DNA from 2 places in the Brevibacillus soli genome. Region 1 is predicted to be linked to the other one. Evidence: riboswitches for the same ligand, from Rfam matches in the RefSeq annotation. Region 1 holds a riboswitch; the other holds the start of a gene.
What was found. A riboswitch is a leader RNA that binds a small molecule or an ion and turns the genes downstream of it on or off. The one in region 1 is predicted to bind FMN.
Positions count from the first base shown of each region.

Region 1 (4,411 bases):
CCCTGGTCATCCGGTAGCGAATCAGGTCGGCGATCGAGATCAGCTTCAACCCGAATCGCTTCGCCATCTCCTTAAGCTGCGGCAATCGTGCCATGGAGCCGTCTTCGTTCATGATCTCGCAGATGACTCCAGCAGGAAATCCGCCCGCCAGTTTGGCCAGATCAACTGCTGCCTCGGTATGGCCCGCTCTGCGCAGGACACCCCCGCTTTTGGCGACAAGCGGAAAAATGTGACCGGGCTGGCGAAAATCTTCCGCCTTTTTCGTCTCATCCATCATCGCCAGAATCGTGCGGGACCGCTCATGCGCCGAAATGCCGGTGTGGGTACCGATCTCATCGATGGAGACGGTAAACGCTGTCCCCTGCCGGTCGGTGTTTACATCCACCATCGGCTTCAACTGCAGACGGGCAGCGTGCTCTTCCGTTATCGGCACGCAGACCAGCCCTCTGCCGTGGGTTACCATAAAGTTTACCATCTCCGGTGTGGCAGCCTCTGCCATGCAAACCAGGTCGCCTTCGTTTTCCCGGTCTTCATCGTCCACGACAATGATCGCTTTCCCCTGCTTCAAATCTTCCAACGCCGCTTCAATGGTATCCAGCATAACCGCTCCTCCCTTTCCTCTCTTTTACAGAAACCCGTTTTCCCGCAGGACCTCCATGGTAAGCCCTGTCGCTTCGGATGGGTGTTGCTCGGTTGTTTTCCATCCCATTAACCGCTCGACGTATTTGCCAATCACGTCGCACTCCAGATTGACGAGATCACCGGGATGCTTTCCCTGCATATTGGTATGGGAGAGCGTATGGGGAATGATCGAGATCGTGAAGCCTGCAGCCGTTACGTCAACCAGGGTCAAACTGATGCCGTCCACCGCCACCGAGCCGCGCGGCACCATGTACTTGAGCAGATCGGCGCCTGCTTTGATCCGAAATAATACGGCGTTGGCATGAGGCTCCCGCGAAACGATTTCACCCGTCCCGTCCACATGGCCGGAAACGATATGCCCGCCAAAGCGGTCACCCAGCCTCATGGCCCGCTCCAGATTGATCGTCTCGCCCCGTTTTAAGCGACCGAGGTTCGTCTTTTTCATGGTTTCCGGCATCACATCAGCAGTGAAGTGAGCGGAGGAAAATGAGGTGACCGTCAAGCAAACGCCGTTTACCGCGATGCTGTCGCCGAGCTGCACTCCTTTCAACACCTTGTCTGCCTTGATCAAAAGCTTGCTTGCGACAGAATTGCCCGTCACGTTCTCCAGCACGCCCAATTCTTCCACGATCCCCGTAAACAATGGACTACACCTCCCTGTTTCCCTTCGTCTGTTCCGAAGCCCATACCGGGTACCCGCTGATGCGGATATCCCGTTCGCCCACCTGTTCCAGCTCCATATCCCGAAGCAGGACAGCGTCTCCCATCAGATCGATGCCTGTCCCGCCAATCGGCGTTGGAGCAGAGCCACCTCCCACCAGCTTCATCGATACGTAGCTGATGATTTTCTGGATCGCCTGCGCTTGAAGGAACGCACCGTTAACAGCGGCCCCGCCTTCCACCAAGAGAGAGGTGATTCCCCGCTGACCCAGCGTTGCCAGCACTTGTTCGATCGGCAGCTTCTTCTCCGCCTCCAGCGAGATGACCTGTACGCCCTTGGCTGCAAGCGCCGCTTTTTTCTCCAGGGAGGCCTGCTGTGCCGTGAAAATCCACGTTGGCGCTTTTTCATCCGAAACCACACGCGCTGTCAGCGGAATGCGCAGATGCGTGTCGAGGATCACGCGGACGGGCTGCTTCCCGGTTTCCGCCTGATCGAGTCGCACGGTCAGCGCCGGGTCGTCGGCAATGACGGTATTGACTCCCACCAGAATGGCGTCATGCTGTCGCCGCAGCTCATGCACCTGCTTTCGCGCCTCCTCGCCGGTAATCCAGCGGCTGTGTCCCGTTTGTGTCGCGATTTTGCCGTCGAGCGTGCTCGCCGTTTTCACCGTCACAAACGGGCGACCCGTCGTAATGTAGTGAAAAAACACCTCGTTCACACGGCGGGCTTCCGCTTCCAATACGCCAACGGTTACCTCCAGCCCCGCTTCCCGCAGACGCGCCGCTCCCCGCCCCGCCACCAGCGGATTTGGGTCAAGCACCGCAATCACGACTCGGGAAATGCCAGCTGCGATCACCGCGTCCACACACGGCGGCGTTCGCCCGTGATGGCTGCACGGCTCCAGCGTGACATAGATCACCGCTCCTTTTGCCTTTTCGCCAGCCATCCGCAGCGCGTGGACCTCCGCATGCGGCTCACCCGCTCTCAAATGCGCCCCCATTCCAACGATGATGCCGTCTTTTACCACGACGGCCCCGACCATCGGGTTGGGACTGGTTTGTCCAGCCGTCCCTTTCGCCAATTGAAGCGCCAGCGACATATAATGGATGTCGTTCAACTGCCATCTCCCTTTCCCAAATAAAAAACGCCCTTGAATCTGAAATCAGGGCATAGGGAAATAAGCCTGATGATTGCCAATTTTTACGAAAAGATTGGCTATCAAAGGCTGTCTCACCTTCTCCCATCCGGACTGTACCGTCGGCCCTGGAATCGCACCAAGTCAGTCGCTGACACACCTTGCCTGTCAACGAGTCGCGGGCTCAGACTACACGTCATCACCGCCGGTCGGGAATTTCACCCTGCCCTGAAGGTTGTTATGAAGTTTCAAACATTATAACACGATTGACGATCCAGGGGACACTTTTTCATTTTCGGGAAGTACATGCCTATGTTTTATCATGCGGTACATGAACAATTGGGCACGGCTTCGACGAGCGCGGGGGTTTTCCCGACACCCTGATTTCACTCAATCAAAAAACCTCTGCCGCATCCTTTCTACGGCAGAGGGGGACGTTATTTCACTTCATCGACTAACCACGTCGTGAGTTCCGGGAAGAGCGAGAGCAGCACGATGAACAAAAGCATGATGACAGCGTACGGCATCGCTCCCCTGACGATGGTGGCGATTGGCGTGTTGGGATCGATACCTTTTAAGACGAACAGGTTCAGTCCCACCGGCGGCGAAATCAGCGCCAGCTCCATGTTGACCACCATGATGATGGCAAACCAGATCGGGTCAAACCCAAGCGACGTGATGATCGGATAGAGAATCGGCAGCGTGATTACGAGTATCGAGACGGTCTCCAGGAAACAGCCGAGCACGAGCAACAGCAGGTTGATCAGGATGAAGATCACCCAGCGGGAAACCTCCCACGAGGTTGCCAAATCGGTCAGCATTTGCGGGATCTGCAGCGATGTTAGAATAAACCCGAACAGCATGGCGCCCACAATGATAAACAAGATCATGGCATTGGTGGCTACGGTGGAGAGGAGGATCTTCTTCAGATTCTCCAGCGTCAGGCTACGGTAAACCAACCAAGCGATGAGAAAGCTGAACACCACGCCAGCCGCTGCCGCTTCCGTCGGCGTAAAGATTCCGGTGTAGATGCCGCCGATGATCAGCGTAGGCATCATCAGACCCCAAATCGCCTTGCGGGAGGCCTGCCAACGCTCCGGCCAGCTTGCCGGCTCATCCTTGATATGCCGTAATTTCCAGGACGCGTACACCATAAAAATCAACAGCAGCAGGATGCCCGGAACGACACCCGCGATGAAGAGTTTGCCCACCGACTCTCCAGTGACGGATCCGTAGATAATCATCGGCACACTGGGCGGAATCAAAATGCCCAGCGTCCCCCCGGCTGCAAGCAAGCCGAGCACGCTTTTCCGATCGTAGCCGCGGGCTGTCATCTCCGGGATGGCCACCGTTCCGATCGTCACCGCAGTGGCGACGCTGGAACCGGAAATGGCAGCAAAGATTCCGCAGCAGGTCAAGGTAGCCAGGCCAAGCCCTCCCGGCAGGTGACGAAGCCATTTGCTCGCCATGTCGTACAATTCCCTGCCCACTCCGCTGAACAGCAAGATCTGACTCATCAGGACGTACATCGGCAACGCGCTGACGGTGAAATCATCCAACGCTTTGTAGGCGATGATCGGGAGCTGGCTTAATCCCAGCGCACCGCCGTTGAACCAGTACAAACCGATGGCTGCCAGCAGGGACAGCGCAAACGCCACCGGCAAACCGATCAGCAGCAGAGAGGCCATTCCCCCCGCGAAGAACAGACTCATATGGCTTCCCCTCCTTCCTTCCCATCCTTTCCCTGCGCGTAGTCAACCAGTTGAAGAAGAAAGGCAAAGCAGAGCAACGTTCCGCCGATCGGCAGCAGCATCTCCGGGATGTACATCGGAATGCGCAGCAGTGAAGCGGAGGTAAATCCGAGTTCCTTCGACTGCATCACGTGCTCCCAGCCAAACCAGGTAAACACGACAGAAAACAGCAGGCCCAACACACTGGAGACGATCAGCATGATTTTACGCACGTGCGCGGGT
Region 1 is NZ_JBIYSM020000013.1:1,425-5,835, forward strand. Features, by position in the region: gene ACE99V_RS07270 (bifunctional 3,4-dihydroxy-2-butanone-4-phosphate synthase/GTP cyclohydrolase II) at 1-601, opposite strand, end outside; gene ribE (riboflavin synthase) at 626-1,285, opposite strand; gene ribD (bifunctional diaminohydroxyphosphoribosylaminopyrimidine deaminase/5-amino-6-(5-phosphoribosylamino)uracil reductase RibD) at 1,290-2,420, opposite strand; FMN riboswitch at 2,532-2,678, opposite strand; gene ACE99V_RS07285 (TRAP transporter large permease) at 2,876-4,150, opposite strand; gene ACE99V_RS07290 (TRAP transporter small permease) at 4,147-4,411, opposite strand, start outside.

Region 2 (4,411 bases), on a different contig from region 1:
TCAACTACTACCCCAGCTTGATCTTTACGGGGGCGGTCGACACGGGGCGGGCGTTGGAAATCATCCTGCTGCAGGTCGTCTGGATCGCCGTCATTTTGCTTCCCATTGTGCTGCTCTGGCGTCGCGCCCGACACAAGCTGGTCGTGCAGGGGGGATAACGCATGCGACATATACTTGGAATTTTTATGGACTACCTAAGCCAGTATTTCAAGACGCGGCTGGCCTATCGCACCGACTTTTTGGGTGAGCTTGTCTCTTATTTTATCTTTGAGCTGATCAACCTGGTCTTTATCATCGTCGTATTTCAGCATGTGCCGTTATTGAACGACTGGACGCGCGAGGAGATTATTTTTATCTACGGTTTTTTCCTCATTCCGTACGCGGTGTTCACGATGTTTTTCGGTTTCTGGGACTTCAATGAAAAGTACATCATTCGCGGCGAGATGGACCGAGTCCTGACCCGTCCGCTGCACAACCTGGCCCAGATCTGTCTGGAATCGATTGCCCCCGACCGCATTTTTGGAGTGTTTACGGGGTTGATCATCATGGGGTACGCGGCTATTCGCCTGGATCTGTCGTTTGCCTGGTACGATCCGTTTTTGTTTGTGGGACTGGTGATCAGCAGCGTGTTGATCTACGCCGGGGTGTACACCTCGATCTCTGCGATCAGCTTTTTCTCCGACTCCCGAACCGGAATCGCCCCGATGATCTGGAACATCCAAAACTACGGCCGTTATCCGGTGGATGTCTACAACAAAATCATCCGCTTCATTCTCACCTGGATCCTGCCGTTTGCTTTCGTCGGAGTATATCCTGCCGCCTACTTTCTGCGAAAAGAGGTCTGGTACACCTACGCCATGCTTACACCAGTCATGGGGATCATTTTCTTTTCCATCGGATTGCTTGTGTGGAACTGGGGTGTGCGCAAGTACAGGGGCGCAGGGTCGTAACAAAGCCGATTGCACTTTCCGGTATTGTCAAAACGAAAACGGCCACGGTATAATAAGGCGTACAACGACACACTTCCTTCGGGGCAGGGTGAAATTCCCGACCGGCGGTGATCACAGTCAGGCAGCGTTTACTGCCATACGGTGTAAGCCCGCGAGCCTCTTGAGCGGTTTATCGTGACAGAGTGCAGGATCTGGTGCGACTCCAGAGCCGACAGTACAGTCTGGATGGGAGAAGGATGACGACAGTACGTTCGCACACGTGCTTGTTTGCTTGTGCAAACGGACGGATGACAGGGGTTATTTTGCGGGAACTCACCCCTTTTCTTTCCTGTTCCGTTTTGCAAAAAGCACAGTCATAAAGACCAAGCCCTGGGGATTTTCCATCCTCAGGGCTTTTTTTGACTGGGCCCGATCGGCACCCGACCGGGCAAAAGTACGGGCGAATCCGCTGTTGCCATTCCTCAGGAAGGAAAGAGAAAACGAGGAGATGGTACAGATGAAAGGAACAGCACTTCACACGCAGCAATCCACGCAAATGAAGCGATTGGTAACAGTGCCCTTGTTGGCAGCAGTCGCGTTCATTCTGCAGTATCTGGAGTTCCCGGTTCCGCTGATGCCGAGCTTTTTGAAGCTTGACTTCAGCACGCTCCCCGGTTTGGTGGGCGGCCTTATGTTTGGTCCGATGGCCGGGGTCATTGTAGAACTGTTGAAAAACCTGTTGCACTTTCTGTTCAAAAATACGGACGGCCTGCTTATCGGCGAGTTTGCCAATTTTGTGGCCGGCTCCAGCTTTATCCTGGCGGCGGTATATGTTCATCGCCTTCGTCAGGGAAAAGGCGGATTTCTTGCCGGACTTGCGATTGGCACCGTTTTGATGACATTGGTTATGTCGATTGCCAACTGGGTGTTCCTGATTCCGGCTTATGCCGCGCTTTATCAGGTATCCATTGAGAATCTTCTGGCCATGTTTCAGGTCGACAGTCTGTTGTCACTGATTTTATACGGGATCGCCCCGTTTAATGTGATCAAAGGGGTAGTCCTCTCGCTCTTGGCTTATCCGATTTTCGTCAAGCTGGCGCCGCGGCTAAACCTTCGCGCATAAAAAAACAAAGAAAAAATAACAGGCAAAACCACTCAACGGTTTCGCCTGTTATTTTTTTGCACCCAATCGACAAAGGCGATAGGATCTGTAAATACAAGGTCCGGCTCAGGGGTAAATCCACCCGTCTTTTGCGAAACCGACAGCCAATTGACTCCCACCGCGGTGATACACGCAGCCCGGGCTGCCTTGATGTCGGCATCACTGTCCCCGACGAAGCAGGTCGTCTCCTTCTCTGCACCCAACTGCTTCATCGCCATGCAGATGCCTTCAGGATGGGGCTTTGGCAGAACTACTTCGTCGCCGGTGATCATTACGTCAAAAAAGTGCGTCAAATCAAGCGCCCTCAGGGAGATCTCCGCGCTGCGCCGCCCTTTTCCGGTTACCACCCCCATGCGAATCCCGGCTTGCTGGACACTTGCCAGCATCTGCCGTACGAGTTCGGTCTCAGCTGTCAGGCGGTGTTCCTGTTCATACAGCTGAAAAAAATGCCTCAAAGCTTCTTCCTGCTTCTCGGGAGGAATCATTTGCTCAAGAATGACAGTCTCCGTGGGGCCGAACAGTCGGACAATCTGCTCGTCTGAATAGTCCTGCTGAAGAAACATGCGAAAAGTGGAACGAAACGCGTGAAAAATAATCGGCAACGTATCGGCGACCGTTCCGTCAAAATCAAACAAGATCGTCTTTATCATCCACGCCCTCCCCAAAAAAGAAAACCATCCTGCCCGATGGTTTTCGCGATGTGTGCTGTTCTTCTATGTTTATTCGTCTAAGTCTACAAAAGAATCGTTGTCATCTTCGCTTGGGTCCGCGGGTGTCAGAGGAAACAGGATGTCGTAGTATTTAAACTTGCGACGGCCTCCCTCGCTTTTCAAGCCCTTATACTTGTGCACCAATTCCTGCAGTTCTTGAACAAACTGGTTCCGCTCTTCCTGGTTCAGATAGACCTCGGTAAAGTTGTAGGCAAATGTGTCCTTGTACTCCTTGCGTACGTCTACATCACTGGCGACAAACCGGTTAAGCGTCCGCACGAGGTCGTTCTCCGTGGTGCGGAACGGGGTGAAGATGATGTCGCTCAACTCCTGGGCGTTCTCTTCGATCATCACCCGCAGGCTTACCTGTATGACTTTGGCAACGGGTTGATAGTATTTCTCTACAATGGACCCTTTTACCCGGGTATCCACCTGTTCAAGAAGACCGACTCGCACAAGTTCTTTTACGTGATAGTGGAGACGAGCGGCATTTTCACCCAGTTCGGTCGCAATTTGCTTGGCAGTTCGCGGCTCAAGATCTTCGAAAAGTTCGAGTATTTTTACACGTTCGGGTATTGCAAGCGACTTGAGGGCTTCCGGGTCGGTTACATCAAAAAACTCTTTCATCGTGCTTTTTCACCATCCAGCTAGCTCAGCGAATTTATAATTCTTTATGTTTATTATCAATCAATTCTATCTCTTTCTTTCAAAAAGCGCAACGCGTAAGCGAAAATGGGAATTCTTATTATGCTTGTGGTAAAATAAGACAAGATCGATAGGAAAAAAGGATGGGATGCAAAATATGGTAGCGGTAGGACAGGCTGCACCCGAATTTACGCTGCAATCGAGCGGCAATCAAACCATTTCCCTATCGGATTATCGCGGGAAAAACGTCGTGTTGTACTTTTATCCCAAAGACATGACTCCGGGCTGTACGACGGAAGCCTGCGATTTCCGTGATTTTCATCCGGATTTTGCCAAGTTGAATACGGTCGTATTAGGCATCAGTCCGGACGATGTCAAATCCCATGACAAGTTTGTGGCCAAACACGAGCTGCCGTTTCCGCTTTTGGCCGATCCCGATCACCGGGTGGCGGAAGCGTACGGCGTCTGGGTGTTGAAAAAAATGTACGGCCGAGAGTACATGGGCATTGAGCGCTCGACGTTCGTCATCGACCACGAAGGAAACATCGCCAAGGTATGGCCGAAGGTAAAAGTAAAAGGGCACGTCCAGGAAGTGCTTGAGTTTATCAAGGAACATCTGCAGTAGGCAGGAAAGGGGAGCAGGGATGACGGTATCGACAGATTACATGGTGGAAACCTTTTGCGCTTTGGCGAACATTCCCAGTCCGTCAGGCAACACGGAAAAGGTGATGGCGTGGATTGAAACGGAACTGAAGCGGCTGGGGATTCGATTTTTCCGCATGAACAAAGGAGCGGTTATGGCTACGCTGCCGGGTGCAAACGACGAGAAGCACCGTCTGCTGACCGCTCACGTCGATACGTTGGGGGCCATGGTAAAGGAGATCAAGGGTAACGGCAGATTAAAGCTGGCCTTGATCGGCGGATTTGAATTCAACGCGGTAGAAGGTGAGCACTGCCAGATTGAG
Region 2 is NZ_JBIYSM020000040.1:30,000-34,410, forward strand. Features, by position in the region: gene ACE99V_RS15895 (ABC transporter permease) at 1-158, shown strand, start outside; gene ACE99V_RS15900 (ABC transporter permease) at 162-950, shown strand; FMN riboswitch at 1,021-1,191, shown strand; gene ACE99V_RS15905 (ECF transporter S component) at 1,447-2,052, shown strand; gene ACE99V_RS15910 (HAD family hydrolase) at 2,085-2,741, opposite strand; gene ACE99V_RS15915 (helix-turn-helix domain-containing protein) at 2,811-3,428, opposite strand; gene bcp (thioredoxin-dependent thiol peroxidase) at 3,604-4,071, shown strand; gene ACE99V_RS15925 (M42 family metallopeptidase) at 4,091-4,411, shown strand, end outside.
Region 2: another riboswitch for FMN. It lies ahead of ACE99V_RS15905 (ECF transporter S component); the one in region 1 lies ahead of ribD (bifunctional diaminohydroxyphosphoribosylaminopyrimidine deaminase/5-amino-6-(5-phosphoribosylamino)uracil reductase RibD).